Regions from separate parts of the Bacillus jepli genome, predicted to be linked through region 1. Evidence: a T-box and tRNA genes for the amino acid it is inferred to sense, from the RefSeq annotation. Region 1 holds a T-box; the other holds one or more tRNA genes.

Evidence for each region. A T-box is a leader RNA that pairs with one kind of tRNA and senses whether it is charged. The one in region 1 lies ahead of ABC371_RS12965 (valine--tRNA ligase), so its partner is inferred to be a tRNA-Val.
Region 2: it encodes a tRNA-Val, which carries the amino acid that the T-box ahead of ABC371_RS12965 (valine--tRNA ligase) is inferred to sense. The anticodon was not compared.

Annotation. Positions count from the first base shown of each region.
Region 1 covers NZ_JBDFMO010000001.1:2,526,627-2,543,039, reverse strand. Annotated here, with positions in the region: gene ABC371_RS12985 (pilus assembly PilX N-terminal domain-containing protein) at 1-661, opposite strand, end outside; gene ABC371_RS12980 (prepilin-type N-terminal cleavage/methylation domain-containing protein) at 672-1,064, opposite strand; gene ABC371_RS12975 (type IV pilus modification PilV family protein) at 1,070-1,501, opposite strand; gene ABC371_RS12970 (bifunctional folylpolyglutamate synthase/dihydrofolate synthase) at 1,662-2,963, opposite strand; gene ABC371_RS12965 (valine--tRNA ligase) at 3,032-5,674, opposite strand; T-box leader at 5,755-5,983, opposite strand; gene ABC371_RS12960 (hypothetical protein) at 6,174-6,368, shown strand; gene ysxE (spore coat protein YsxE) at 6,382-7,422, opposite strand; gene spoVID (stage VI sporulation protein D) at 7,507-8,712, opposite strand; gene hemL (glutamate-1-semialdehyde 2,1-aminomutase) at 8,870-10,159, opposite strand; gene hemB (porphobilinogen synthase) at 10,229-11,209, opposite strand; gene ABC371_RS12935 (uroporphyrinogen-III synthase) at 11,224-12,012, opposite strand; gene hemC (hydroxymethylbilane synthase) at 12,012-12,944, opposite strand; gene ABC371_RS12925 (cytochrome C assembly family protein) at 12,960-13,793, opposite strand; gene hemA (glutamyl-tRNA reductase) at 13,810-15,162, opposite strand; gene ABC371_RS12915 (LiaI-LiaF-like domain-containing protein) at 15,535-16,020, shown strand; gene ABC371_RS12910 (amino acid ABC transporter ATP-binding protein) at 16,126-16,413, opposite strand, start outside.
Region 2 covers NZ_JBDFMO010000001.1:4,124,481-4,140,893, forward strand. Annotated here, with positions in the region: gene ABC371_RS21020 (hypothetical protein) at 1-267, opposite strand, end outside; gene ABC371_RS21025 (pyruvate kinase) at 411-1,874, opposite strand; tRNA gene ABC371_RS21030 (tRNA-Val) at 2,083-2,155, opposite strand; cyclic di-AMP (ydaO/yuaA leader) riboswitch at 2,329-2,484, shown strand; gene ABC371_RS21035 (dicarboxylate/amino acid:cation symporter) at 2,622-3,851, shown strand; gene ABC371_RS21040 (alpha/beta hydrolase) at 3,945-4,667, shown strand; gene ABC371_RS21045 (YjcG family protein) at 4,784-5,299, shown strand; gene ABC371_RS21050 (GNAT family N-acetyltransferase) at 5,307-5,729, shown strand; gene ABC371_RS21055 (DUF421 domain-containing protein) at 5,814-6,491, shown strand; gene ABC371_RS21060 (hypothetical protein) at 6,499-6,741, opposite strand; gene spoVIF (sporulation-specific transcription regulator SpoVIF) at 6,871-7,125, opposite strand; gene ABC371_RS21070 (YjcZ family sporulation protein) at 7,267-7,404, opposite strand; gene ABC371_RS21075 (hypothetical protein) at 7,507-7,833, opposite strand; gene ABC371_RS21080 (S8 family peptidase) at 7,903-9,234, opposite strand; gene ABC371_RS21085 (tetratricopeptide repeat-containing glycosyltransferase) at 9,423-10,526, opposite strand; gene ABC371_RS21090 (glycosyltransferase) at 10,519-11,541, opposite strand; gene ABC371_RS21095 (glycosyltransferase) at 11,717-12,643, shown strand; gene ABC371_RS21100 (Gfo/Idh/MocA family oxidoreductase) at 12,683-13,639, opposite strand; gene ABC371_RS21105 (DegT/DnrJ/EryC1/StrS family aminotransferase) at 13,636-14,742, opposite strand; gene ABC371_RS21110 (acyltransferase) at 14,739-15,458, opposite strand; gene ABC371_RS21115 (glycosyltransferase family protein) at 15,590-16,413, opposite strand, start outside.

The sequences.
Region 1 (16,413 bases):
TAACATCATTTTTAGCATTAGGTCCTACATATATTGTTCCTGTTATACTTGCACCACCATTAATGATGACCGAATTTGGGGCAGAAGAGTTAGTTCCGGCATCACCGATAATTTGTGCACCTCTTGATAAATCAATTTTCTCTTTCACAAACACCGCCGTATCAGGAATGTCAATATTCGATTTATCTACCCAAGATATACGAATTTGTTTCTCCACAGTACGTGACCGATTATCGATTGTTCCGATCGAAGTGAGTTTATAATCTCGATAGTTGTCATTCACATCGTAATTCCCAATCTTTTCTATCGTTATTTTTGCCTCTGGTATATGGCCAAAAGCTTCTTCAAAATTGCGATAGGGTGGTTCATTATTTATGTCCGCAACCATATGATCAATTTCTGAAAAAAAAGTTCCTCTGGTGGCAGAGTCATTATAAATATTTACAATATTTTGATTTACCATGTCCATTGTATAGGTTATGCCCGATTCAGCAATATAATAGGTAGATTGGTAGGTTCTTTCACCAGAACTCATTTTCATATTGTTAAGGGTGAGTCCCATTATGGCTAGTCCTAAAATTGTCATGACCGTAAGAATTAATAGTACCATGACAAGAGCAATACCTTTTTCATTTTGGATAAATGAAGTTTGTTTTTTCACAATATCACGCCTATTCTCGGATATAAATAGTAGTTTCTGGCAGAGCTCCTATTTTTAAAATCACTTGATTTCCATTCTTCGAAACATTAAAACCATTTATATTCGTCATAAACTCTTCATTATTTTTTTCAATTGTGGTTCCCTCAAGTTTGTATACATCTGAGCCATTAATCGTTAATTCATTGGGATTATTGACCTTAACCGTATCTGCTTTTCTTATTTCTTTTGTAATTAGATTTGCAGCAAGTCTTTCATGTGATTGGATTTGTACTTCATTCTTTTGGGTAATCATCTGTTTTTGCCCAAATAAGTGAACAGAGCTAGCAAGCAAAAGAATAATTGAAAGAAGTGAAATGGCAGCTAAGAGTTCAACTAATGTTACACCCTTCTCACACTTTTCCATCCTGATCACCCACTCTTTTTCCAAGATATGATCGTCTCCATTTGGGACTCGAGCTTTTGTTTACTTGAATCTCTATATACTTTTAAGACAACCTTCACTAGGTCAGTTGAGGTATCTTTTAATTGTACAAATACATAACGGTCATCTTTCGTCATTCCATAACAAGTACTACATGAAAGATCAGTGTTGTATCCATAATCATTCATTTGTTTTGATAATTCACTAAGGGAAGGGGAAGCAGACTTTGTATTTAATTGAATTATTTCTTCCATCTCTGATTCCGCAAGATAAGTGGATTCAGTAATACTCTTAGAAAGATTATTTGCTTTAGATGATTGAATGAACATCGGTACAATTGTAACAATGATTAGAGAAAGAATGACAATGGAGGCAAGAACTTCGATTAAAGTGATTCCGCTTTGATTCTTAATCTTCATCCTCCACTCCCCCTTCTCAATTAGTTCTTTAGCACCATTATAGGCTGAATAAATTATTTAGAAAAGAAAAAAACATAAATCCATGTCATATGTTGTCTTTTTCATGAAAAAAAGATAAGAAAGTCTTTTCTTATCTATTTCACATCGGCCTTGACTCTATTCAGTTTAATAAAAATCTCCTAACCTCTGAAATAAAATATAGGGAGCCCGTAATAATGAGAGCTGCATTTTCTACCGAAGATACTCGTTCTACTCCAGCTTCCACTGCCTCCTGCCAATTATCGACAGTTTTTATAGACTCACCTGCAGATGAATTTTCATATAGTTCTATTGTGGTTGCAGCTCTTGGGTAGTCAAAGCTTGTAAAAGTTAAGGTTTTTGCGATTTTTTCAAGTTGCCCAATCATTGTGTCTAATTTTTTATCACTTAAGGCACTAAAAATAATGTGGATGTCTTTGCCTCTCAAGTGAGCTTCTATCGTGTTCACAAGACTATTAACACCTTCTGGATTATGGGCACCATCCAGGATGACCAGTGGATTCTTCGAAATCTCTTCAAATCGCCCAACCCATTTCGTTTTTTCTAAACCTGTCACAAGTTGACGCTCTTCTATTTGTACAGCACCAGTATCTTGCAACATATGAACTGCCAATACGGCTAAACTTGCGTTTCTCACTTGGTGGGCACCTTTCATCGAGATGTGCAGATTTTGAAAGGTTTTATTCTGTGTTTTGACCGTAAAAGATTCTCCGTTATTTGATTGGTGACCAAGGATAAAGAAATCCTGCCCTAGTTGATATAAAGGGCTATTTTTTTCTTTGGCTTTCGCACTTATAACTTCAATCGCTTCCTGTTGTTCAACTGCCGTAATAACAGGTACATTTCGTTTGATGATTCCCGCTTTTTCGCCCGCAATTTCTTCAATTGTATCTCCAAGAATATTCATGTGATCAAAGCCAATACTTGTGATAATTGATATAAGAGGGTTAATAACATTGGTTGAATCAAGTCTACCTCCTAATCCAACCTCCATAATCACAAAGTCGATATTGGAAGCTTCCCCAAAATAATAAAGAGCCATTGCCGTGATTACTTCAAATTCAGTTGGACCACCAAGTTCGGTCCCCTCCAACTCTTCCGCTAATGGTTGTATCACTTGTAAAAGAGAGACAATTTCATCATCTGAAATAGGCTTTCCATTTACACTAATACGTTCATTAAATGTCTCGATATAAGGAGAAGTGAAGGTTCCAATTTTATAACCTGCTTCTTGTAACATGTTTCGGATATAGCTAACAGTAGATCCCTTCCCGTTTGTTCCCGCTACATGAATGGCCTTGATTTTTTCTTGCGGATGATCGAGTCGTTCCATCATCCATTCCATTCGGGATAGACCTGGCTTCATGCCGAGTCTTAATCTCCCATGAATCCAAGAAAGGGCTTCATCATAAGTCTGTATCATATACGTTCCTCCAAATATAGTTAAAATGAAGGAAAGACGAATCTATATAAGATTCGCCTTTTATTCATTTAGCCTCTTAATTCTGCAATGCGCTCACGAACTGTTTCTCGTTTTTCGAGATAGTCTCTTTCTTTTGCTCGCTCTTCATCGATTACTTTTTGAGGTGCTTTCTTTACAAAACCTTCGTTGCCTAGTTTTTTCTGAACGCGTTCAACCTCTTTATCAAGCTTATCTAGTTCTTTTTCTAGTCGCTTAATTTCTTCTTCGATATTAATAAGTCCTTCAAGTGGTAGGAATAGTTCCGCACCTGTTACAACAGACGTCATTGATTTTTCAGGTGAAGTAATATCAGTTGCAATCTCAAGCTCACTAGGATTACAGAATCTCTCTAGGTATGAACGATTCTTTTCTAGTTGGGTTAGAACTGTTTCATCCTTTGCCTTAATATAAAGCTTAATTTGCTTGCTCATTGGTGTATTCACCTCTGCGCGGATGTTTCGAACAGAGCGAATAATATCTACTAATAGTCGCATTTCCTGTGCAGCTTGGTCATCTGAAAGTTGCGCATTTACTTCTGGCCATTTTGCAATAGTAATGGATTCGCCATTATGCGGCAGATTCTGCCATATTTCCTCGGTAATAAACGGCATAAATGGATGTAGCAATCTCATTGTATTATCTAAAACATAAGCAAGAATCGATCTCGTTGTCTTCTTCGCTTGCTCGTCTTCACCGTATAAAGGAAGCTTCGCCATTTCAATATACCAATCACAGAAGTCATCCCAAATGAAGTTATATAATACTCTTCCTACTTCACCGAATTCATATTTATCAGCAAGATTTGTGACTGATGCGATTGTTTCATTTAGGCGAGTTAAAATCCACTTATCGGCAACAGATTTTTCACCGCTAAAGTCAATGTCTTCAAACGTTAAATCACCCATATTCATTAATGCAAAACGCGATGCATTCCAAATCTTGTTTGCAAAGTTCCAAGTCGCTTCAACTTTTTCAATACTAAAGCGTAAGTCTTGCCCTGGTGAGCTTCCAGTTGATAAGAAGTACCGTAATGAATCGGCACCGTATTTGGCAATGACATCCATTGGGTCAACACCATTTCCAAGTGACTTACTCATTTTACGACCTTCTGCATCACGTACTAGACCGTGAATTAGAACATCCTTAAATGGACGTTTCCCAGTAAATTCAAGGCCTTGGAATATCATTCTTGATACCCAGAAGAAGATGATGTCATAGCCAGTTACAAGAGCATCTGTTGGGTAGTGACGTTTAAAATCTGTAGCATCTTTATCAGGCCAGCCCATTGTCGAAAATGGCCATAATGCAGAACTAAACCACGTGTCTAAAACGTCTTTGTCCTGCTCCCAGTTGTCAATATCTGCTGGTGGTTCATGATCAACATATACCTCACCAGTTTCTTTATGATACCAAGCAGGGATTCTGTGACCCCACCATAATTGACGCGAAATACACCAATCACGAATATTCTCCATCCAATGTAGATACGTCTTTTCAAAACGTTCTGGAACGAAATGTACTTTATCTTCCTGACTTTGAAGTTTAATCGCTTCATCCGCTAATGGCTGCATTTTTACAAACCATTGTGTGGACAAATAGGGTTCAACTACTGCCCCACTTCGCTCACTATGTCCGACTGAATGAAGATGGTCTTCAATTTTGAAAAGTACACCTTCTTCTTGAAGGTCCTTAACAATTTGCTTTCTGCATTCAAAGCGGTCCATACCTTGGTATTTACCAGCATTCGCATTCATCGTTCCGTCTTCATTCATGACGAGAACGCGTTCGAGATTGTGACGATTGCCAACCTCGAAGTCATTTGGATCATGGGCAGGTGTGATTTTTACAGCACCAGAACCAAATTCCATATCAACATAATCATCACCAACAATCGGAATTTCCCTACCTACGATTGGAAGAATCACAGTTTTACCGATTAGGTGTTTAAAGCGCTCATCCTCTGGATGAACCGCGATGGCAGTATCGCCAAGCATGGTTTCAGGACGAGTTGTTGCAATTTCAATTGATCCGCTACCATCTGCTAAAGGATAGCGCATATGGTAAAATGCACCTTGAACATCTTTATAAATGACCTCGATGTCAGAGAGGGCTGTTTTTGTTGCAGGATCCCAGTTGATAATGTATTCACCGCGATAAATAAGCCCTTTTTTATATAAGGTAACGAACACTTCACGAACTGCTTTTGATAGTCCTTCATCAAGTGTGAATCGTTCTCTTGAGTAATCTAAACCAAGTCCTAGTTTTGACCATTGCTCACGAATATGACTCGCATATTCTTCTTTCCACTTCCATGTTTCCTCTACGAATTTTTCTCGCCCTAAATCATAGCGAGTTTTTCCTTCCTCACGTAGCTTCGCTTCAACTTTAGCTTGAGTCGCAATACCGGCATGGTCCATTCCTGGTAGCCACAGAACATCATAGCCTTGCATCCTTTTTATACGAGTTAGAATATCCTGTAAGGTTGTATCCCACGCATGCCCAAGGTGTAACTTCCCTGTAACGTTCGGCGGTGGGATGACAATTGTGTATGGTTTTTTCGAAGCATCATCTTTTGCTTCAAAAAATTTACCATCCAACCAATATTGATAGCGGCCCGCTTCAATTGCTTGCGGGTCATACTTTGTAGATAACGTTTTTTCATTTCCTTCCATGAGTTTTCCTCCTTAAAAAAATAGCCAAAATTCAATCAAATACGCCTTGGCGTATAAATAAAAAACTCCACTCATCCTCATAAAAGGACGAATGGAGTTTATTCGCGGTACCACCTTTTTTCATAGATAAAGAAACGTATCTATGCTCTCAAGAAAAGATAACGGCTTTTCACCGGCTTTTACTACTCAAATTTCATAAAAGCTACTTAAGGGCGACCTTCCATCGTAACGTTCCTAAGAAATCTCACAGCTACTGATTTCTCTCTCTGAAGGGGTTTCCGATGTACTCTTCCCTCTCATCGTATGTAAGAATTTTTATATTTACTTAAAGATTCTACTACTTATTTTTATGAATTTCAATAGGTATTGTCAATAAGGGTAGCCAAGATTTTTATCCTTTATTCATTTTGTTGCTTTTTGTTACAAATTTATCTGATTGGAACTATTCTGTTTATCCAAGCATATTTTAATTATAGGATATTTGAAGGGAGAGATCAGCGTGAAAGGACGTCGTTTTAGAAAATATTCGTATCCTCATTGGTTGCGTCAAACTCGGGATTTTTGTGCGCAATTTATTATTCCGATTACAGTTGTTCAAGCTGTTCGGACTATTTTTATTCCAACCACGATTGATGTATTTTTTTTAGCCATCTTAATTTTCCTTGTAGTATGCATTCAATTAGATTGGGTTTAGAAAATCCCATACATTATTCCGTATGGGATTCTTCTTCTCCCTGCTCTTTTCTTTTTTGTTCTGCCTCAAGAAGTTTCACGGAAACGAATTCAATGTTTTTCGTGAGCCAATAAGCTCTTTGTAAAGCTTGGACATGCTCCCGCTCCGATTTGTTTTGTTTACGCTCAGAATAATTCCGCACACACCGGTAAATGGGTTCTGGAAATGTTAAATGGCTTAAAAAAAGATAAAATTCCTCTTCCCGCAATGGAAAACGGCTTTGATAGGCTTCAAACCACTCTAGACAATCCGTACATAGCATTGGATATGTTTTTAATATACGGAAATAAAGACTCACTAAATCATTTGTTGGACTAGCAAATCCAGCTTTTTCAAAATTTGAAAGATACCCTTTACCGCTATCATCATATAAAAAATGAGATTCTGATAGATTATTTAGCGTTAAGGCGTTACGAAATGACTTACTCTCTTTCATTATTTCATGCCATTTTTCGAGTTGGGTTCTTGCAAAAGATGAGGCAAGACTGGTTTCATAAAAATACGTACAAAACTGTAGTTCAAAAGGGGACATGTACCATTTTGCCTCTGCTTCTACAACAAGCCTTTCAAGAAATTGGTTACGTTCTTCCCATTTTTTGATGATTGTTTCATAGTGTCCTGTAATCTCATTTTCTTCATTAATTTGTTGTTTACTTACAGTTGTTAGATGAATCCTTGCAATTTCTTTAAAAAACCCAAGATAATGATCTCCACGATGATCGAGTGTATGGCTTTTCAACCATGGCATTAGATAATGGAATTTTTGGTTATGATAAACAAGATATTTTCCTTCGCCAGTTGGGTAAATGGGGACAGCCCTCGTGTAACCCTGTTGAAATAATTGTTGAAGGAAAGTGGGGAAGGATGGATTGATTTTGTGCGAAATCGATTTAAGAGCATAAATGCCTTTGTCTGTAACGACTTTTGTGATTTTCCCGAATCGTTCAAGTGATAAGGGCTTTAGACTATATTTCTCTAAGATAGGCCCGATACTACTTATATCATTTTTATTCATTGGGCCAACCACTCTCTTTCCTAGCAATTTTAATGGTCACAATCAAGAAAACAGGGCGAGGTTTTCCTCCCCACCCTATCTTCTTTACGTATTCGCTTGAACAGGGATATATAATAACTGTCCTTCAGAAACGGAATCGGTATTTAGTGAATTAACCCGGACTAATTGTTGCACACTTATTTCATAACGCTGAGCAATTTTTTCCAATGAATCTCCATGCTGGACGATACAGATTTTCATTGTCGTATGGTCATCCACTTCATCTCTACCAAATATTTTGGTTAATAACAAATCATTTTCACTTCGTTTTACAGATTCTTCTGTTTGTTCATCTCTATGCTCCTGAACCACTTCTTTTTCCCGGATGGCTGTGGAGCTTTTCTTATTTGGTTGATCAGAACCAAAGCTTAATTGATTATCATGCCTCGCTTTCACCTCAATTGAAGGTGTTAAAACGGCTTGCACCTCTTCTTCTTCAATTGCTTCAACAACCTCAACTTCCTCGTCCTGTTCCAGATAGACTTCTTTTCTGGCTTCGACCTCAAAAGGAACAAAAAGGTCAGCATCAGATTCTTCTTCCTGCTGTTCCCTTGTAACAATAACTTCCTGTTCCTCTACCTCACTATGTAGCACTACTTCCTCTTCGTTTTGTAGTACTACCTCTTCCTGCTCTTCATGAATTTCTTCAACTACATGAACATCTTCTTCTTCACTTACTTCCTCTGCAGCTACTTGAGTTTCTTCTTCCTCTTCAAATGAACTGCTTCTTACAAGCTCCAATGTTTCTTCAGCAGTTTGCTCAACAGCAACAGGAGATTGTTCTTCTTGTTTCATCGTCTCAGGTGAAGCTTCCTCTTTAGGTGCTTGAGTAACCCCTCGGATACCACTTATGGCTAAATCGGCAACGACCTGTAAACAGCCCCGCTTTGGAATTTCATAGTCAAATGTTTCAATTAAAACATACACATCATCTAAGCTTTGAACACGGTCTTGTGGAATCGTAATGTCGACAGGGAAGCGATGGGTTAGTTCACTAATTCCATCCTCACGTGTAATAACCTCATTTACCAGTCGAACCGAGGCAAAGTCACGATCTCCCTCTTCCGCACTGTTTTCATCTATTCGATATTCACCTGTTAGCTGTAATGCACCGCGAATGGACACATATTGGTCATGCTCTTGAATGACAATATCAGGGTCAAGTGATATTGAGATGAGCTCAGAGACTTCCTGTCCCTTTTGAAACCAGACTGATTCCTCTACTGAAAATCGTAAGTTTTCAGATGACATCAGCTACTCCTCCTTTCAGTCTCCTTCTAAACAGATTTATTATGACATTACAATTTTTATGATAGTTCCAGGGGATTTATGATAAGTTCTTAAAGAAGTTGTTTGAAATAAAAAGGCAGACCCAGTTTGTTTTATCTGAGTCTGCCTTATGGTCTTCTTAGCCTTTAATTATTGAAAATGCATTTTCGGCTGCTTGAATTGTTTTTTCGATATCTTCTTCAGAATGAGCGGTAGAAAGGAAAATACCTTCAAATTGAGATGGCGGTAAGAATACTCCACCATTTGCCATTTCACGATAATACGTTGCAAAATACTCTAAGTTAGATGTTTTGGCAACATCATAGTTAATGACCTTTTCATTTGTAAAGAAGAAGCCAATCATCGAACCAGCACGATTAATGCAATGTGGGATGTCATATTTTTCAGCTGCCTTCGTAAGTCCTTCTTCCAGTCGATCAGCTTTCTTTTTGAACTCTGTATAGTCTTCTGGTTTTAACTGTGATAAAGTCTCATAGCCTGCAGTCATCGCTAGTGGATTACCAGAAAGTGTTCCTGCTTGGTAAATTGGTCCGGCTGGTGCGATTTTTTCCATAATGTCTGCACGTCCACCATATGCTCCTACAGGTAGACCACCACCGATTACTTTACCTAGACAAGTAATATCAGGTGTAACACCAAAATAACCTTGAGCACAATGATAATCAACACGGAATCCTGTCATAACTTCATCAAAAATTAACAATGTACCATACTGTGTTGTAATTTCGCGAAGTCCTTCAAGGAATCCAGGTTGCGGAGGAACAACCCCCATGTTTCCTGCGACTGGCTCGACGATGACGCCAGCAATATCTTCTCCAAACTGTTCAAATGCATATTTTACTGCTTCTAAATCATTATAAGGCACTGTTATAGTATTTTTAGCAATGCCCTCAGGTACGCCTGGACTATCAGGTAAACCAAGTGTTGCCACACCAGACCCTGCTTTAATTAATAACGAGTCACCATGTCCGTGATAACAGCCTTCAAATTTCAAGATTTTATTACGACCTGTATAACCGCGAGCTAAACGTAATGCACTCATAGTGGCTTCTGTTCCGGAGTTTACCATACGAACGATTTCAATGGAAGGAACCCGTTCAATTACAAGTTTAGCAAGTTTATTTTCAGATAATGTCGGAGCCCCAAAGCTTGTTCCCATTTCTGTTGCTTTTTTAAGGGCTTCTACCACTTGATCATTTGCATGACCGTGAATAAGAGGTCCCCAAGATAGTACGTAATCTATGTATTCATTTCCATCGATATCATATATTTTTGAGCCCTTCCCGCGCTCCATGAAAATTGGATCCATATTTACGGATTTGAAAGCACGAACTGGACTATTTACTCCACCTGGCATAAGGTGGATACTTTCCGAAAAAGCCGCTTTTGACTTTTCATAACTTCTCATCTTCTTAACCCCTTTCTTTTAATGGGGCCTTGTCCCCATCGCGTTAATGAGGGACAGGCACTTCATTCGTTAATTTTCCTTTAACCAACGTGCAACATCTTTTGAGTGATACGTAATGATCAAATCCGCTCCTGCACGTTTCATCCCTGTTAGCATTTCCATGACAATTTCTTGTTCATTGATCCAACCGTTTTGAGCTGCTGCTTTAATCATTGAGTATTCTCCACTCACGTTATAAGCAACTATCGGTGCATTAAAATGGTTTTTAACATCGCGAACGATATCTAGGTAAGACAATCCCGGCTTTACGATAAGGAAATCTGCGCCTTCTTCAATATCAGATTCTGCTTCACGTAATGCTTCTAAACGGTTAGCATAATCCATTTGATAGGTTTTACGGTCACCAAAAGAAGGAGAGCTCCCAGCTGCATCACGAAATGGACCATAAAAGGCAGATGAGTACTTAACCGCATAGGACATGATTGGCACATTTTCAAAGCCTGCTTCATCCAAACCGTGACGTATCGCTGTCACAAATCCGTCCATCATGTTAGATGGTGCAATAATGTCTGCACCCGCTTTTGCCTGACTTACGGCAGTTTTCGCTAATAATTCTAACGACGGGTCATTTAGTACTTCTCCGTTTTCAATCACTCCGCAATGGCCATGTGATGTGTATTCACATAGGCAGGTATCTGCAATTACGATTAATTCTGGATGTTTTTCCTTTATAAATCTTGTTGCCCCTTGAACAATGCCGTGATCATGATAAGCCTCTGTACCAACCTCATCCTTATCATTAGGCACACCGAATAAAATGACTGATTTAATACCTAACTCTACAATTTCAATAAGTTCTTGCTCCAGTAAATCTAATGAAATATTATAGACACCCGGCATTGAGGAAACTTCAATTTTTTTATTGTCTCCTTCCACAATGAATAATGGGTAAATTAAATCATCAGTATGTAGATGTGTTTCACGCACTAATGCTCTCATGTTTGCTGATTGACGTAATCTTCGATGTCTAGCAAATTGTAATTTCTCCATCTATATTCTCCTCCTTATGCTTTTAAATAATTTATAATTTCATCGAGTAAATGGTCAGTTGTATAATTCTTAGGACAAATATGAATTGGGATATGTAAATGGTCCGCCGCTTTCTTTGTTTCCGGTCCGATGCAAGCGAATAGTACATGATTTGTCCATTCTTCCCACTCCGTTTGTTCCACTATTTTATAGAATTGCTTCACTGTAGATGGACTTGTGAAGGTGATAATATCAATTTGTTTTTCTTTCAAAAGCGTGATTAAATGTTCCTTATCACGAGAATCTCCAACTGTTTCATAGACAATTAAATCTGTTGCCACAGCACCATGTTTTGTTAATTCATCGACTAAAAAAGATCGTGATAAATTCCCACGAGCTAGTAAAAAGCGGACACCTGGCATCACATAAGGTCTTAAACTTTCAAACAAACCTTCTGCGATAAATTCATCAGGTACAAGCACCGGTCTATAGCCTTTTGCCAACAAAGTCTTCTCCGTTTTTGAACCGACAACAGCTATTTTGGGCATTGGAATATTCTTAGTTACTTTTTCCAATACTTGATCATAAAACTCAAAAAAGAAATCAACACCATTTTTACTTGTGAAAACCAGCCATTCATACCTGTGTAAATTCTTTATTGTTTCTGCAATAATCGTTGTATCTTTTGGTTTTTGGAACGTTAGTAATGGTATTTCAATTGGAGTTCCACCTGCTGCCAAGATTTTCTTAGAAAATGCTGCAGCCGCACTTTTACCTCTTGTATTTAAAATCGTTTTTCCCAACAGAGGTTGTGTGCTATCCATTACTTATTAAGCTCCTCTTTCACTTGGTCAATTAACTCTTTTGCACCAAGGTCTGATAATTTTTTCGCAGCTTCATGTCCAACTTCTATTGGATTTTCCCCATAAACCTGTTCTTTAAAAATGGTTTTCCCATCTGGTGAGCCCACCAAAGCAGTTAACGCAATTTCTTTATCACCTGACATTGTTGCATAAGCTGCAATTGGAACCTGGCAGCCACCTTCCATTTTATGAAGAAAAGCACGCTCTGCTGCCACTGTATTTTGAGTATATTCGTCATTTAATTTTGACAATGCAAGTAAAATTTCAGCATCATCTTCGCGGCATTCAATAGCAAGAGCACCTTGACCAACTGCTGGTAAACAAACCTCTGGTTCCACAAATTCGGATACTACATCATCAGACCATCCCATGCGCTTCAAGCCTGCAGCTGCTAAAACGATTGCATCGTAGTCTTCATTTTCTAGCTTGGAAAGTCTTGTATCGATGTTTCCACGTATCCATTTAATTTCAATATCATCTCTTTTTGCAAGGAGCTGTGAGCTTCTTCGTAAACTGCTTGTTCCAACAATTGCCCCAGTAGGAAGATTGTCGAAGGATACATCCCCTTTTGAGATGATGACATCACGATGATCTTCACGCTTCGGAACACATCCTATGACAAGTCCTTCAGGTAGTTCAGCAGGCATATCCTTCATACTGTGGACAGCCATATCAATTTCCTTATCATATAAAGCTTGCTCAATTTCCTTTACGAAAAGGCCTTTTCCGCCCACTTTGGATAGTGTAACATCCAGAATCTTATCACCTTTTGTTACGATTTCCTTAACCTCAAATTCATTGGGAACACCCAGATTTTTAAGCTGCTGGATTACCCAGTTTGTTTGTGTAATCGCTAATTTACTTCTTCGAGAACCAACAATAATTTTTCTCATACATGCTCCTCCTGTCTATGTAAGCCAAAAATGGAAATTTGATAAACTCCCAAACAAAAAGAAATTAACAAGTAAAAATAAAAATGCTCCTATATTCCAGTAGGCAATTGTTTTTCCTTGGAGCTTTTGAACAACCCTTTTATAAAGGTACACTAAGTAGATAACTAAAACAAAAAAGGAACCTAATACTTTTGCATCGTAAAAATAAAAATTTTCAACCTTGATATAGGCCCATAGCACACCTAATATAAGCGCTAATAGAAGCATTGGCACCCCAATTAGATTCAATACATAGGACATGTAGTCAAGCTTTGATAAATCATCTAGTCGGAGAAGTCGTTTTCCCCATTTTTTCTGTTTTAACAAATTGTATTGAATTAAATAAAGAATTGAAAAAACAAACGATAACGAAAAAGCACCATATGAAAGAATCGCCATCGTGATATGAATCATAAGTAATTCCGAAATAAGCTGAGTCTCCACCGCACTTGAGCCATGCTGTCCTGGAGCAAAAGTATGTAAGGCCATAATGAAAAACCCTAATAAATTTGTAAAAAATACAATGAAATCCACTCTCAAAAACTTGTTTAAAATTAATGAGAGTGTAATCAATACCCATGCATAAAAATAGAGTCCTTCAAACATGGACAATATCGGTAATCTACCTGTATTCAGCATTCGAGTAAGGAGAAAAATCGATTGAATGATCCAAACAAATGCAAGTAACCAGAAGGCAAACTTATTTACCTTCCGGTTATTATGAAGAAAATCTATAAAATAAAGTAGGACACTTAAGGCATAGAGAATTACAGTAAACTCATGTAATCTCGTTACATTCATCTCTACCATTTCGAATTTCCCCTCATTATGACTGTAGAGAAGGCTGCTGTCTATTGGCTGCTACCAAGTTCACATTATCCTTTTCCTTTTGCATCCCGTACTCAGAAACAACTGCTTCCTCAATATCAAAAATCTTCATAAATAATCCTAAAGATTCATCTGCATTTGGCTGGGCAGCAAGTTCCTTCGCTTGTAAAATAGGGTCTCGCAGTAGCTGATTAATAATACTTTTCGTATGTTTGTTCAGTACTTTTCGCTCACGCTCAGTAAGATTAGGCATTTTGCGTTCAATACTTTCCATTGTTTCAGCTTGAATGGCTAATGCCTTTTTGCGCAACGCTGAAATAACGGGAACGACTCCTAACGTGTTTAACCAATTCTTGAATTCAACGATTTCATTTTCAATCATGAGTTCAATTTCTTCAGCTGCTACTTTTCGTTCCTGAAGATTAGCTTCAACGATTCCTTCTAAATCATCGATATCATATAGAAAGACACTTTCTAAATCTGCAAGTCCTGGATCTAAGTCCCTTGGCACGGCAATATCAACCATAAATAAAGGACGACCCTTTCTCATCTGTTCAACATCCTGCATCATTTCTTTTGTAATGACATAACCTTTCGCACCAGTCGAACTTATCATGATGTCAGCATCAACCAAGGCACATTGAAGTTCCTCAATCGCTTTTGCTTCCCCTTGAAATTTATCGGCAAGGTTTTGTGCTTTTTCATAGGTACGATTCATCACTGTTACTTTCCCCACACCAGAACCGTGTAGGTTTTGCACAGCTAGTTCGCCCATTTTTCCTGCACCTAAGATAAGGACATTCTTACTTGAAAGATCACCAAAAATCTTCTTTCCAAGTTCAACGGCAGCATAACTCACTGAAACAGCGTTTGACCCAATTTCCGTTTCAGAATGCGCACGTTTTGCTAATGTAATGGATTGCTTAAATAGGTGGTTAAATACAGTTCCTGATGTCCCTTCTTCTTGTGCAGAAAGAAAACTTGAACGTACTTGTCCAAGAATTTGCGTTTCACCAACTACCATCGAATTCAACCCACATGTAACATGAAAAAGATGTTCAACGGCACCTTCTTCTTCAAAGATATTCAAATATGGTGCAAATTCTTCTTTATCAATTCCAAACCATTGTGAAAGGAAATCTTTTATATAATAACGTCCTGTATGCAGTTGGTCGACAACAGCATATATTTCTGTCCGGTTACATGTTGAAACAATGACATTTTCTAAAATACTCTTTTTCCCTTTTAATTCTTTCATTGCTTGTACAATGCTCTCTGAATCAAAAGTCAATTTTTCACGTATTTCGACAGGGGCTGTTCTATAGTTTAGTCCGACCATAATTGTATGCATAATCTCTCACCCCAACTTTTAAATAATAAAATAGATTTCGTTCCAAAAAACTACTACTATTATACCATGTATGATGTGAACGATTGTCGAAAAATGTGTGAACAGTTTTTGACAACCTATGCTAAGATGAATTTATAATAAGAAAAGTGCAAGGTGCCCGTTTATCGGCGACAAGCACAAGACAAGCGCTGACAGAAGGCGGTTTTTGCCTTCAGAAGTGATTGGCTTGTGACCTCGAGCCGATGGCGCCTGGAAATAGACATAAAAATGAACCTATAAATGCGTTTATACTAATAAATAAGTCGTTTTGACTTCAATCGTTACCATAACAAAAAAGCATGGTCAAATCAAGTAACTAGCATGGGGGACTATATGAAAAAAAATAATCTCTTTTCTGGTATTATCCTTGTGGGGATTGGTTGCTATCTCTTGCTTCAACAATTGGGTATACCAGTATTCACCAACTTTTATTCATGGCAAACACTCGTCATCATTGTCGGAATTGCTTTTCTCGTACAGGCATCTGTCGAAAACAATCCAAGTAGCATCTTACCTGGTGTCATTCTGGTTGGCTTTGGATTTCACTTTCATGGGATCAATCAACTTAGCTTTTGGCCAAAACAGCCAGGTACTTTATTGTTTATTATTGGCCTTGGTATGCTGTTTACCTATTTTAAGACAAAAAATGGACTATTCCATAGTATCGTTCTGTTATTTGTTTCGCTATTGTTTCTCAATTATGGCCGATTTATAAGCTGGTTAGGATTTTTAGAGGGCAGTTTTTCTTTCATTTTAGACTATTGGCCTCTTCTCCTTGTCGGGATCGGCTTTTATTTATTATTCATTAAGAAAAAGTAAATTATACCAAAACCAATCATACCCACGAAGGTTAAAATTCGTGGGTGTTTCTATTCCATTAAAAAAGCACCTCAAAGTTTGCCCCTTTGAGATACTTAAATAGCCTTATAGAATAGAGTTGAGAAAATCCTTTGTTCGTTGTTCTTTTGGATTTTCAAAGATTTCTTTTGGTTGCCCGACCTCGACTATTTTTCCATCATGCATGTATATAACACGGTCGGCAACCTCTCTCGCAAACCCCATTTCATGGGTGACTACAACCATCGTCATTCCTTCGTTCGCTAATTGCTTCATGGTATTAAGAACCTCTCCCACTAATTCTGGGTCGAGCGCAGATGTCGGTTCATCAAATAACATAATTTCAGGTTTCATTGCTAATGCCCGAGCAATAGC
Region 2 (16,413 bases), 1.6 Mb from region 1:
AAATCCTCCATATCCTCCATATCCACCATATCCCCAAGGGCCAAGTAAGGAACCAGCTGCTAATCCCCCTAATCCCCCTAATAACGCGCCACCTAAAAACGGTCCACCAAATCCCCAACCAAACGGTCTTCCGAATCCAAAGCCAAACGGTCTTCCAAAACCAAATGGTCTTCCGAATCCAAATGGTCTTCCAAAAATCCTACTATCATTTGAATCAATCATTGGAACCTGCGGATTTCCTACATAATGCTGATCATACACATTCATACTAAGTTATCCCTCCTCATATTTTCAATTACAATATATTCCGCGAATGTAATAATTCTTGGGCAATTATCTAAAATGGGCTTCATTTGTAATAACTTTTTAGGGCAGATGAAGGAAATCTACGACCATTGTTACTCTTAAATTCAAAAATCATATTGAACGAATGATACCAATGAATTTCTTAGATGAAATTGTGGGTCTTGGTTAATTTCGTTCAGCTTTTGTAAAAATTCGATCGAATTTGGAACATAAGGACCTTTATTAAACATCATACAATCTGCTCTTAACCCTGCATGTGCATCTGTTAATTCAGGGATTGAAGGGATATTCTTTTTATTCATATTTTCTAAGACTCCAGTGGCCCAAATAACAGGAGTATGGGCAGCTTGGCAAATCTCTAGAATTCCTTCTTGAGCACTTAAAAACTGCTCCAATCCAATTTCGATTACTAAATCCCCTCTAGCAATCATGACTCCAAACAAACCGTAATTTAATCCTTCAAAGATTATTTTGGATAATGAGATTACGGCATTTTTCGTTTCTATTTTTGCAATAATACCTTTTTTTTCATCAGTCAACATGTCTAACTGATGCTTTACAATTTGGATATCTTTTGGATGATTAATATAGGAAATTCCAACTAAATCAATGTCTTTATACATGGATTTCAAAATCGTTAAGTCTGATTCAGAAACGGCCGGTACATTTAAATGGACAAGGGAGTCAGGAAAGTTAATGCCATTTTCGGGATAGATTGTTTCTTCTTTTTTTCTTGTCAAAAGGATTTTAGCCTCGATATACTCCTCTGTACTCGATAAAACCTTTGCAACTATTTTCCCATCATCGATATACACTCTGTCACCGATCCGCACATTTCGTAAAGCTTTCGGTAATGTAACTCCAACCGATGCTGGCTCATTACCCGTTTTAGGAATTCCAATATATTTATCATTTTTATAAATTCGTAAAATATCATTTTTCTTTATTTTTATAAGGCCATCTTTATTTTTACTAGGTATAATTGGCCCAATTCGAATTTTAGGTCCTGGAAGATCTATGAAAATTTTACATTTTGCATTATTCTTTTTTTCTGCCATTTTTAATGTTTGAATGATCTCTTTCCATACAGTCAAATTATCATGTGCACAGTTTATTCTAGCTATTGTCATTCCGGCTTGCAGCAAATCGTTAAAAACTTCAGGGGTATTAAGCATTTTACGGTCAAGAGTAACCATAATATGTTTTTGATTGATTGTTTTTCCAAACAAGTTATCTTTACGCTCTTCTTTCAATGAATTCGCAGTGTTTACTTCAATATACTCCTTTTTTAAATAAGGGATAGAATCTTCCTTAGAAAGGTGTTGGATGATTTTATTTAAGGTGTCCATGATATGGGGGCTACTGTATGAAAGTGGCAAAAATCCTTTTTCAAGTAAAATATTGTTTAAATTGGGATGAGCCATTCTGTGTACAGCCAAAAAGTCCCGTAAATTCATTTTACTAAGGGTTGTGGAATCAATGACTTTGTTTTCGGTGTGTTTTACAATGGTTGTTTGAGCATCATCCCTTAGTTTTATCAAATATTCTTTTAGTTCAACCTGATCCATTTCCACCACATTCCTTTCAAGGATTTCAGAAAATACATTTATTATGTAGGGATTTTATCTATATAAATAGACTATAGTCAAAGGGATGTACCAAAACTTTGGGGTTACTTTTTTACATTATTCATTTATATTCAAACTTGCTAATATGTTGAAAAGATAAAAAAGCTCCACCCCCTTAAAAAATAAGGAAGGTGGAGCTTTTAAATGATGATTCCGATTGGGTTCGAACCAACGACCTCTACCCTGTCAAGGTAGCGCTCTCCCAGCTGAGCTACGGAATCAAAGTATTAGAATAATATATAATATACATGTGTAGTGAAGGTTTGTCAATTAGAATCTATCAATTCTCTATTTAACACTTAAAAATTATTAACAAGATAAAAAACGTATAAAAGCGTTTTAATTGACATAATGTCATTTTATAGGTATATTTATAATACTGAGGCAAAATATAACTTAATATTCGCTGAATTCCCATTTTTTAGGGAAACGGGGGAACCAAAACGTGCAAATTAAATGCACTCGGGGTGAATCCTTATTAATTAAGGTAGGACTATACTCTTCATCCGAATCCGACAGCTAACCTCGTAAGCATCTGGAGAGAGCATTGTTGTGTAAATCAACTTTAAGGCCGCGAGCCATACTCTCGTGGCCTTTTGTGTCTCCAAAAATATACTTTTCATCGCAATTCACCATTTCCTTTGCTTCTAACACACACATTCAACTACATCTTTGAGGAGGTTTTTTATGTCATTAACTAAAAAAATTTTATTGGGTTTAGGATTAGGTGCTGTTGTTGGTCTTATTTTAAATGTAACATCACCCGCTGCTTTTGAATTTGCAAATACCTATATCTTTGTACCACTAGGTCAGATCTTCTTGAATTTGATTAAAATGCTAGTTGTTCCAATCGTCCTAGTATCTATTACTCTAGGAGTTACAGGACTTGGTGATCCTAAAAAGCTTGGGAGAATTGGAGCCAAAACCATTACTTATTTTTTAGCAACAACTACAATTGCCATTACAATCGCAATTGCACTTGCCTCGATTTTCAAACCAGGTGCTGGTGGAGGATTTAATACAGAAGGTGCAGCCTACGATGGTGCAACTGAAGCTCCTCCGGTTATGGAAACGTTAATAAATATTATTCCAACGAATCCCTTTACCTCAATGAATGATGGAAATATGCTTCAAATCATTGCTTTTGCTATTTTTATAGGTTTAGCTTTAACCGTTTTAGGTGAAAAAACAAAGGGAATTTTAAATCTGTTTGAACAAGCAAATGAAATCTTGATGTATCTTGTTAATCTTGTTATGAAGACGGCTCCATATGGAACGTTTGGATTAATTGCAACAGCAATTGGAGGCCAAGGATATGCTGCGATTAAAGCAATGCTCGCGTATTTCTTGATCGTACTTGCTGCCCTACTCATCCACGCTGTTGTCACATATGGTGGTACGATTGCATTAATTGCAAAACGAAATCCAATCGAGTTTTTTAAAGGATTTTTGCCTGCCATGACAGTTGCATTTAGTACATCAAGCAGTAGTGCTACACTTCCAGTTTCTATGGAGACTGCTCAAAAAAATCTAAAAGTACCTGAGTCTATCAGTAGCTTTGTTCAACCATTGGGCGCGACAATTAATATGGACGGAACAGCCATTATGCAAGGTGTTGCAACCATCTTCATTGCACAGGTCTATGGATTTGACCTTTCTTTATCGCAAATTTTAGTGGTAATCTTAACCGCTGTCCTTGCGAGTGTTGGTACAGCTGGTGTACCTGGCGTTGGTTTAATCATGCTTGCGATGGTACTAACTGCAGTTGGTTTACCACCAGAAGGTATTGGTTTAATTATCGGTATTGACCGCTTACTTGATATGACACGTACCGCTATCAATATCACGGGTGATGCGGCATGTGCGGTTTATGTAGCAGAATCTGAAAAGAAACACATGGATGAAGCAACTGCTTAATACAGTATAAAGCGACAGGGATTTTCCCTGTCGCTTTCCTTTTTAAAACGGTATAATTAAGGTGTAAATTGTTGATTTGGAGGATTTAAAATCATGGTTAATAAGGGCACTGTTAGGGAAATGACTATACATAGTAAGATTTTAAATGAAGAACTTGAGCTGATTGTTTATTTACCAGCATCCTACTCTCCCCTTTATAAATACAATATTCTTATCGCACAGGATGGACGAGATTATTTTAATCTTGGCAGGGTTGCACGGGTTGCTGATAAGCTGTTAGAAGGAAGAGAAATCAGCAATACTATTATTATTGGGGTTCCTTATAAAAGCGTTACAGACCGACGTAGGAAATACCATCCAGATGGTGAGCAGCACCATTTATATAAGCGCTTTTTAGGAGAGGAACTGGCGCCATTTCTTGATCAAGAGTTCCCAACATATCAAATGGGCCAAGGACGCGCCCTAATCGGGGATTCACTGGCAGCGACTATATCACTATTAACAGCACTCGAATACCCTCATACTTTTGGTAAAGTGATGTTGCAATCACCTCTTGTGAATGAACACGTCCTTCAGAAGGTTGAAAATTTTGAAGAACCACACCTCCTTGATTTATATCATGTGATAGGAACGGGTGAAACCGAAGTGAAAACAACAAAGGGGGATATTGAAGATTTTTTAACCCCAAATCGTGAGTTGCATGACCTCATTGTGAAAAAAGGATTCCCCTATTTTTATGAGGAATTCAACGGCAACCACACTTGGAAGTATTGGCAGCCTGATTTGCCAAGAGCCCTTTCCAAAATGTTAAAATAACCTAATTGGTATTCTATCATTTTCAGATATTTGATATAATTGTGTTATTATTTCTCGTAAAAACTATATTTGGTACTTCATGTTTTGATTTTCAATCCATAAGGAGGGCAATAAAAATGAAATATGGCATTGTTATCTTCCCGTCCAAAAAACTTCAAGACAAGGTTAACTCGTATCGTAAACGATATGATCCACATTATGCATTAATTCCACCACATCTTACGGTTAAAAATGCATTTGAAGCATCCGATGAAGAAATTCAGGATATTACAAAGGAATTAGAAGCTGTTTCTACACAGGTTGAACCATTTTCATTAAAGGTCTTAAAGGTTAGTTCCTTTTCCCCTGTAAATAATGTCATTTATTTGAAAGTAGATCCGAATGAAGAATTACAAAAACTACATAATGCCCTTCACTCTGGTTATTTTGCAGGAGAACCCGAGTATGCGTTTGTTCCCCATATTACGATTGGGCAAAAGTTATCGAGTGATGAGCATTCAGATGTGTATGGTCAATTACGCATGTTAAAAATGGACCACGAGGAGCAAATTGACCGCATCCATCTTCTTTATCAGCTAGAAAACGGTTCATGGACCGTTTATGAAACATTTCGTTTAGGAAAGGAAAATTAGACACAGCATGGAAGCACGAATCGTAACTAACAACAAAGAACAAGACGATGCCTTTACAATCCGAAAAGTGGTCTTCGTCGATGAACAAAATGTACCTCTTGAAGAAGAAATTGATCAATTTGAAGATGAAGCTACGCATATTGTCCTTTATGATCACAATGAACCTGTTGGAGCTGGGCGTTTCCGTGAGCTAGACGGATATGGAAAAGTAGAACGTATTTGTGTCCTTGCTTCACACCGTAAAAACGGGGCAGGGAATTTGATTATGAAAAAGATGGAGGACATTGCAAAAGAGCGAGGCATATCAAAATTAAAGCTCAATGCTCAAACTCACGCGGAAAACTTCTATAAGAAACTAGGATATGAAACTGTAACAGGTATCTTTATGGATGCTGGTATTCCGCATGTCACAATGATAAAAGCATTATAAATTTAGAAAGGATGTCTGCTATGAGGCATCCTTTTTTTGGATAATTATAGTGAAACCTGCTCATTCTACCATAGAGAGGTGAGCATGTTGGAATTTTTTAAAATCACTTTTGATTTAGTAATTGGGCTTTTAGGGTTACTGATCCTTACAAAAATATTAGGAAAAACACAAATAACCCAAATTACAGCTTTTGATTTTATTTCAGCACTTGTACTAGGTGAATTGGTTGGAAATGCTGTTTTCGACCAAAAGGTTGGGATCATTCAAATTCTTTTTGCAATCCTAATTTGGGGATGTTTAATTTATGTAATTGAAATGATTACCCAAAAGATTCGCCAGACAAGACCATTTCTTGAGGGAAAGCCTTCCATTATTATTCACAAAGGGAAAATTATTCGAGAGCATTTAAAGAAAAACAAGCTGGATATTAATCAATTACAGCATCTACTTCGTTCAAAGGGTGTTTTTTCAATTAGAGAGGCTGAGTATGCCATTTTAGAAACAGATGGCTCAATCAGTGTTCTAAAAAAGTCTCCATATGAACCACCCACCCGTCAAGATTATAAAATGGCCCAACAAAAGGTTCGACTCCCAATTACATTGGTAAGTGATGGCGTGTTAATTCAAGAAAATTTAAAGGAAAGTGGTTTTTCGGAAAGTTGGTTGCAATCGGAATTGAAAAGCCAAGGTGTAGCTACTTATAAGGATTTACTATACGCTGAATGGCGTGAAGAGGAAGGCTTGTACGTTCAAGAATTCTAGCCTTCCTTTATATGGACTCGTTAAAAAGTAAGCCTTTGCCGGTATATTGTGCACGGATGGTTTCAATATATTGGCTTTGTTTTTTCGTCATTGTTTTTCTGTCAACATGATTTAGATCGTATGAACGCTCATTTATATTCAAGATGAGCGGATTCACTTGATGAAGTTTCATTTGGTTTGTTTTATAGGTTGTGGTACGGTGTACATATTGAGTATATTGTTCATTGTTGATTGGTAAAATATAGCCCATTTTTTGCCCTCCTCCCTTTTTTATTACATATGTATCGTTTTGATGTTTTATTATAAAAATTCGAGACTAGCCTTGTGTTTATAGGGGTATATACAGAAAAGGTCTGGCCATTTCGCCAGACCCCTTTCCTTATTTTTTGTTAATCATTTTTGAAATGGTGTTAAAGTCCATTTTTTCTTTTCCATTTACGATGCTATTAACAATTTTGTCTTCAAGTTGTTGATTTACTGGTTTTTTTGCAATTTTAGAGACCTTTCTAATTACATTACGAACTGTATTCTCATCTTTAAAATTTGCATTTTGCAAAGAGTTTGCTAGCTTGAATACCTCCTGCATATCTACGCCTGTTTTCTTTTCAATATTCTTAAAAAAATTATTATCCATTTCGAAGCCTCCTTACATTGTGTTATATCGTATGACCCCCGCCTACAAGTGGTGCGCAGGTTGGGGAAAAAACTATCTTTTTTTTAAAATGTAGAAAGTACGAGCCGATTGACTCGTACTTCTACTTTTTGAATGCTGTGATTAGTTATAGAAAGAAGCACCTACAATAATTAATAGGATGAATAATACGACGATTAAAACAAAAGTTGATCCGCCGTAGAATCCGCCGTAACCATAGCCTCCATAGCCGTATCCACAACCACCGAATCCGTAGCCCATATTTTGCACCTCCTCATTAAAAGAGTACATTATAAACTATGTTTTACAGGTTAATTTTGTGAGGACAGGAGCACAGGGCAACTGCGGAAATTAAGAAAATAATTAATCCCCCATCTTTTTTTCTAACTCTCCTTGTTTCTTCGAAAACCATTGATCTAGTTTTTCCATTTTTGGTTCAAGTTCTTTTTCGAATCCCTGAGCCTGTGTATCCAACTGGTTTAATTCCCTTTCGTGTTCTAAAACCCTTCCATCAAGCTTTCCCATCATGGTTTCAAGTTCTTTCTCAAATCCGCCAGCCTGTTTATCCAGTTGCCCTAATCCTTTTTCATTTTCTGCAGCCCATTTATGCAACTTCCCTATTGCATCTTCATGGTCTTTAGAATAATCAGTCATAAAACGTTCAATTTCATTCTCAAATTTTCTACTCAGTTACCTACACCTCCAATTACTCTATTAAATGCTAAAAACAGGCTATTTGAGCCTGTTTTAAAAGAAAAGTTACTTGATTGAGTTTTGTGCATTGATATAGCCAGCACCGTACGTATTATAATCGACGCCCTTCCATTTATCTGCTCCTTTCAGCAAATCCTTTTTGATATCATCAGGAGTAATTTTTTTGTTCTGGTTCTTTTTATTTTCAATCATTAATGCTACAACACCGGCGCAGAATGGCGTAGCCATTGAAGTGCCAGATAAGGTGATATAATTCTCATCAACACGATTCGCTTTTTGGAACTTATCAAGATAGGAATTGGGAGAACGTAATGAGACGATATTTACACCTGGAGCGACAATATCCGGCTTTGGAACATTATAAATTGTCGGTCCCCTACTTGAAAATTCAGCAATCGTATCATCCAAGCGATCATCATTCGTATTTTTATCATCGAGAGCACCAACGGTAATGACTTTATTGCTTATACCTGGACTTGCAATCGTATTTGGTTCGTCACCTTCATTTCCTGCAGCGACACAAACGACAATCCCGCTGTCCCATGCTTTTTCAACGATTTGAACCATCGGGTCAGCATCTTCATTGCTTAATCGTTGAGCAGTTGCTCCAAGCGACATAGAAATAATATCAATCTTCGTTTTGATCGAATCCTGGTTGTTAAGAATACACCATTCTACACCTTTCATTACATTATCTAATGAACCTGAACCCAGTTTGTCTAATACTTTTACACCAACAACATTTGCGTTTGGTGCAGGAGCTTTATATTTCCCTTCAGAAGCCATACCATTCCCAGCTGCATCACCTGCACAATGAGTACCATGTCCATTATCATCATAAGGTTCGACATTCCCATTAACCAAATCTTCGAATCCTAAAATTCTTCCTTCTAAGTCTTGATGAGGATAAATGCCAGTATCAATAACCGCGATTGTTACACCTTCTCCTGTAAGCTCAGTCCCATTTCGAACAACTCGGTCGGCTCTGCCAGCTGGTGTCGCAACATTTAATAGAGCTTTTACTTCCGAATTCAAATAAACTCGTTTGACATTTATACATGTTTGTAAAAGTTCCTCTAAACCAGCTGCTGTAACAGTTGCTGAACAGCTTGGGATTGTTTTAAATTCATAGTTGAGTTTGCACCCATAATGACGATCCATCACTTTTTTTACATTGGTCCGAACTTCATTTTGATCTGTGTACTCGATAATCACCTGAAACTTCCTAGTTTTCTTTATTATTTTTTCGAGTGTTTTGTGCAAAAAACACGGTGTCCATTTAAATGGGCGATATAAATTCACTAAGTTTTTTCTGAGGTTTTTGTCCATCTTTGAACCATGAGTTCTAGTAAATTGAACCATTGAAAATCCAAACAACTCTCTCACCTCCTATTTTCTTTAGAATAAAATATGAAAGAGAAGAGAGAGTTGCGTCGGTGTTTGTCCGAGGGGAAGTGCCTTTTTTAATGACAAAAAAGGCTGTACGTGTGTAACAGCCTCATGAGTATTGTTCGATGTACGTTGAAAGGTTGATTTTTAAGGGGAATTGAATGGTGTTCACGCAATTAGTTTTGATTTTTTCTATCCAATGCATTTTTAATCAGAGTGTAGTTATTCTGTAACCTTACATTTTCCGGGGACATTTCTAGAGCTTTCTTTGATAAATCGAGCGATTTATCTAGCATTCCTAAATAATAACAGCTTAACGACCCTAAGTCATACAATGTATAATCCCAAGCAGCAGCTTCTGTTAAATACGTGGCTTTTTTAGTTGTAATCTTCAAGCCATTTTCTACCATTGCATACACGAGTGGCCAATTCTTTTCAGAATGAGCTAGCTTTGCCATCTCGACATATGGCTCTCTTAAATGTGGGGCTTCAGCAATCGCATTATAGAACCATGATTTTGCCACTAAAGTATTTCCCTTTTTCAAATGTCCTCTTGCTATAAATCTCATGGCTGCACTTCTTTGATCCTTCCAGGTGGCTTCTGGCTTGTTTAAGAAAATCTCAAGGGTCTTCATACTTTCATCCCATTTGTTATAGTACATATATTCCCGACCTAAATAAAACAAATTAACCAGATAATCTGGATCTTCTTTTACTGATAACTCTAGCAACGGGAGATACTGCCCTCTCGATTTTGTATTATCCGGAAAGTGATTTAGTTGAATACTTCTTTCCCACACAATCTTTTCTTCTCCAGGACCATGATAATATAATACTTCATGCACCGGATGTACCCATCTGTAACCATGTCTTCGGTGAATTTTCCCTCTCCAAAAGGTAGAACCCTTTGAGCCATCAGGATTGAATTTCCATGTATACATATAATTGATTTTCGTCGTATTCTCTGTCCACACATTTTCAATTTTCTCTCTCCAGCCTGGTTCGAAAACTTCATCTAAATCCGTACATACACAGACGTCTACATCCTCTGGTACAAAATTCAATGAAATATTCCGAGGGAGATCAAATCGCCAAGGGTCTATTTTAATTGAATACACCTTTGCCCCCCTCCCTTTAAGTTTTTCAACTGTTTGATCTGTTGAGCCTGTATCTGCTACAACAATGACATCTGCTTCCTGCATAGAATCCATCCATTTATCTACAAATTGCTCCTCATTTTTACAGATTGCATATACTGCCACTTTTAATTTCTTATTCATTGCCAAGACCTTCCTTTTTAGCAAGCTCAAATAGATTTTCTTTCCATTTCTCAAAGTCTTCATTCCATGCATGTTGGTTATAGTGGTAATCTGTGATTTTTCGTTTCAATTGTTCAGCTTCTTTGATCATCATATATGCCTCGAGATTTCTACCAAGCTGATGAAGAAACTTTGCTTTTTCAAACCGTATTTCCCGTCTGTAAGGTAAGTGAGGGATTGCTTGATTTAATTCAATTAACGCTAAATCATTTTTGTTTTGTGACTTATAAATAATGTATTTTAACTTATGGAGATACCCTTTATCACTATCCCCTAATTTTAATGCCTCATCAGTAGCCCAAATCGCTTTATCATATTTCCGTGCTCTCAAATATTCTCCTGCAAGAAAACTCCAGGATTTCCAAACATCCTTCCGTTCCTTAACGGACTGCTCTAAAAGTGGTAGATAACTCGATCTTGACTTATCTGTATCGGGTTTTTGGTACATCCAAAAGTCATTTAATCGTTTGATTTTTTCCTCCCCGTTATACTCCAATATTTCATGTACTGGAAGTTTCCATTGGTACCCTATTCGTTTGTGGATTCGTTCATGCCAATGTTGGCTTCTCCCACCTCCTGGCCAAAACGTACTAAATTTATGATAATATCTAGTAATACTAGGCTCATAGTTTTTGATGAGGTGTTCCTTCCACCCCTCCATTAAATACTCATCTATATCCAACCTAATGCAAATATCCATTTTAGGGCTAACTAGCGACATAGCCGTATTGCAAGCATCGTCAAATCTCCAAGGTGAAACACAAATTTCGTATACAGATATCGGGGCGTTCGGATTTTTTTTACGAAATTCATCGATTAACTCATTTGTTTTGTCGGTTGCACCTGTGTCACATAACACAATTTCATCTGCATCTTTCACAGATTCTAAATATCTCTTAATAAACTTTTCTTCATTCTTAAAAATTCCATAAACCGCAATTTTAGGACGGCTCACACTATTAGAATTAAGCGTCATATTCTTACTCCTTTGCAAATTTATTTCATAAGGGTTACCAACGCTTTAATGTTATTAAATTATTCAAAAATAGCCTTATCGTGCTAGACTTTGTACTCATTTTCACCTTATCATCCACACTTCAGATCATCCTGCCACATACATATAATATGACTCTATGAAAGGCGGATAGATAATGATTAGTTTACTTTTTATTACAAATGACCGTTCGCAACACATTGATAAATCACCCTATTATTTGTCTAAAGAGCTTGAAAAAATTACAAATTTGACAGTTTGGCACAAACCTGGAAATCTTCATGATATTCTTACACAGCTATCAACTCCTCCTGATTTCATTCTTTTATATGATCTTGATATTATGACTGCTCCTTTAATAAGTGGAATAAAGGACGTAACAATTCCCTTTGGTTTGATGGTTGAGGATCCGCATAAGAATACGGGGGGGCGTGGAAAATTTATAATGGATAATAATATTCAATATCTTTTTCCAGTAGTACGAGATTCTTTTGTACGAAAGTATCCTGCCTTAGAAGATAAAATGTATTGGTTCCCTCATCACGTCTATACAGATGTATTCAAAGACTATCAACTTCCAAAAACAATTGATTATTTATTAGTAGGAAAAATAGATCGATTGTACCCATTACGTCAAAAAATCCTTTCCACCATGCAAAATGAACCAGGATTCACGTATTATAAACATCCGGGATATAGGACATTTACACCTGCTGATGAAAAAAGAAGAGTAGTAGGAGAAAATTATGCAAGGATAATTAATCAAGCAAAAATATTTTTCACATGTGATTCCATTCTAAAATATCCCATTAAAAAGTATTTTGAGGTACCCGCATGTCGTACCCTCTTGATGGCACCGACCTCTAAAGAAATAGAAGATTTGGGATTTGTACCTGGTAAACATTTTGTCGATATTAACGAAGACAACTTTTTTGAAAAAGCAAAATACTACCTAACGCATGAGGAGGAACGACAAAAAATTACAGATGCTGGATATGAATTTATAAAAGAACATCATTCAACTAAAGCAAGGGCTGAGTTTTTAGTTAAAAAGATGGAAGAAATAATAGAAAAACAGAAATAATCTAAACAACCAATTTCCACAAAAGAAATTGGTTGTTTTTTAATTAATTGAGTTTCGTTTGAGCAGATCTGCTTTTATTTTTAATGCAACATCTAACGCTGCTTCTCCCTCCTCAAGGCTAACTTCTGGTCTTTTATTCTGCTGAATACATCCAACAAGATGTTCTAATTCATTCAATAAAGAATCTGTATTGGGAATCGCCACTTTATCTAAGAAAAGTTCTGTTGGATACTGTACCGGCTTATCAGATTTGTTCTTTAATACTAATTGTTGTCTAGAAATAAAGTCCGTCTTAATCATACGGTCTTTTTCTGTGATGACTAGTGTTCGTTCTTTTTCTTGTGAAATATCACTTGCCACTATAGATGCGACTATTCCATTTGCGAACGTTATCAGTGTAGTCACGTAGTCATATTTACCTTTCTCATGGAGGCATACTCCAGCGGAAGAAATATCTATAATGGGAGACCTTGCAAGGCTAAGAATAAGATCTATGTCATGAATCATCACATCTAAAATAACATCCACATCTTTAATCCTTCCAGAATTACCTATTCGTTTTGCTTCTATAAAGATGATGTCATCGGCTATTGCCAGTTCCTTTAATTGTCGAAAAACCGGGTTAAACCTCTCTACATGCCCCACCTGAAAAATAAGATTTTTTCCCTTTGTCATTTGTTTTAGTTTGCTAGTTTCATCGAGGGAAACAGCAATTGGCTTCTCCACTAATACATGCTTTTCATGCTGAATTGCTTCTTCTGCATAAGCAAAATGAAATTTGGTCGGTGCTGCAATTATTACAGCATCTACATTTTGAAGTAATGTTTGATAGGTTTCAAATGCTTCCACATTTACCTTATTTGCCATTAATTTTGCTTTTTTATGATCTGAATCATACACTCCAATAAAATCAACACCATCTAAGCTTTTTAATTTATTGCAGTGGAAGGAACCCATGTGTCCTACACCAACTACCCCTATTTTTACAATACTCATGATTGAACACCCTTAAATTCTTTTAATGCTGAGATAATATACTCTTGCTGTGATTCAGTCATCATCGGAAAAATCGGGAGAGCAAGAATCTCTTTGGCTACTCTTTCGCTAATTGGAAAATCCCCTTTTTGATAATTCAAGAAATGAAATGCTTGTTGTAAATGTAATGGAATTGGATAATAGATTGAAGAAGTGATACCTTTCTTTTCAAGGTATGTGATTAACTCATCTCGCTTTTCTGTTTGAATACAATATTGATGAAAAGTATGAGAGCGATCTAGAATAGTTGGAGGAGTCTTAAGCAAATTTGATAGTTCTGAAGTATAATTGTTAGCAATCTCTCTTCTATTATCTAGGAAAAATTCAAGCATTTTTAGCTTCTCAATCAATACAGCAGCCTGTATCTCATCTAACCGACTATTAACCCCAATATGAGAATGAACATAACGCTCAGTACTACCATGATTTCGTAAACAGCATAACCTTTCATATGCTTCCATATTATTCGTAACCACGATTCCTGCATCACCGAATGCACCAAGATTTTTAGATGGAAAAAATGAAAAACAGCCGATATCCCCAATTTGTCCAACCTTTTTTTCCTTATATACAGTTCCAATAGCTTGTGCTGCGTCTTCAATTATTTTTAATTGATGCTTATCAGCAATTTCTAAAATCTGATCCATCTCAGCCGCTTTTCCAAATAAATGGACCACCATGATGGCTTTTGTCTTCTCAGTAATTGCTGCCTCGATTTTTCTAGGATCAATATTGTACGTCTCTGGTTCAATATCAACAAATACAGGTGTAGCACCAACTCGTGCAATCATTTCCGCAGTAGCAAAAAAGGTAAATGGGGTGGTAATAACCTCATCTCCTTCTCCTATTTCCATTGCTTCTAATGCTAAAAGAAGAGCATCTGAGCCATTTGCTACCCCTGCCGAATACTTTGCATTAAGATATTCGGAAATCTGTTTTTCAAAATTCTTCCCTTTGTCTCCAAGTATATAAGAACCACTTTCTATTACCTCAAGTACAGATTTTTTGATCGTATTCCCCAATAATTTAAGTTCTTCCGTTAAATCAACCATTGGTATGTTCATTTATCGTTTCCTCCATTATGCCCCAACTCTAATTTAACAGCTGGAACACCAGCTACAATTAAACGATTTTGAATATCCTTTGTAACAACAGAACCAGCACCAACGATAGTCTGATTTCCAATTGTTACACCTGGTAACAGTGTTGCATTATTGCCAATTTTTGCACCTGCTTTAATATGTGGTCCTTTTAATGTGTAATCCTTTGCACCCATGTATTTATCATTCGACATTGAAACACAAGGACCAATAAACACATCATCCTCAATGACCGTATCTCCTGTAACATAAGCCAGTGTTTGAATCGTACAATTTTCGCCTATTTTGGTGTTCAATTCTACAATTGCAGCCCTTCCAATTACCGAACCACTTCCAACAGTTACATTTTCACGGATACTCGCATGATCACCGATGAAAACATGTTCATTTATTTCTGAGCATGTGTAGATGGAAACAAGATTTCCAATTCGAACATTCGAGTGAATGGTTAATGGTTGTGGGGTTTGCTCTGTTTTTCTCATCTTGGCATTTCCACCCGGCTGTATACCTAGTACACAATTTGCTCCGATTTTTACGTTTTCCCCTATGAAAGTGCCCTCTAAAATAACACTATTATGACCAATTGTTACATTTTCCCCAATTTTGACGCCCTCTTCAATAACGACATTTTTTCCGATAACGGCACTGTTCGGTATTAAACTTTCTTCAGTCAAAGTCATCCCTCTTTTCCTTTAACTTAATCACTTGTGTTCTCGCCAAGAGGTTCCGTATTGTGTTCCTTTTTATTCGTATGAAAATATACTAGAAAGGGTATGGACATTTGTTTGGCAATAAGAAAAATAGGCCGAAACTAATGTGTCCGACCTACATCAATATAAGACTTAATATAAGCTACTAGTTCTTGTGCACGAACGTCATTTGTATGGTGGTTGTGAATAAAACTATATCCATTCTCTGTTATTCGCTGTCTCTCTTCATCATTTTTAATATAATACAAAGCTTTTTCATGCACATTTACTTTGTTACAAGCCACAAAATTGACACCATCTTCAAATCCTAAATCCAAAATATCTGGAACAGGTTCTGCTAAAAGTAGAGTTTTGCATGCAGGTGCTTCAAAAAATTTAAGCACCGGATACTCCCGTCTAGAGCCACATGTAAAAAAGGTTTTGGAGCGATTTAACTCTTTCGCGTAATCCTTATTAATAAATGTACCCATCTCTTCTTTTCCATGTAGACCAGGATGTGGATGAAACACAAAACCCTCTTCTCCCCTCATTTTAACTAGAACTTCCTCTCGAAAAGGATATATACCTTTTCCTGTCTTTGAAAGATTAGGAGTTTTTCCTTCTGGATCATTTACTGCTCCCATTAACAAGTAATCTATTTCCTTATTTATATGCCAATCTTTAAAAACCTCTGGATTAATGGCAAATGGGAGCCATCTGAACTTCTCTTTATATTCTGGAAAAGTCCTTAAAAATGAAGCTTTTGTAACTGAGAAGATTAAATCCGTTTTGTTTTGATCAAAATACTTCCTTCTAATCGCTGTATTAAAGTGGGTATCTATCACAAAGCATCCTTTTGGAATATTAATCTGATCCAGGCCTGATATACTCGGAGACAGCACAGAACCCCATGCAATGTCATAATGTAAAATAAAATCAGGCTTAA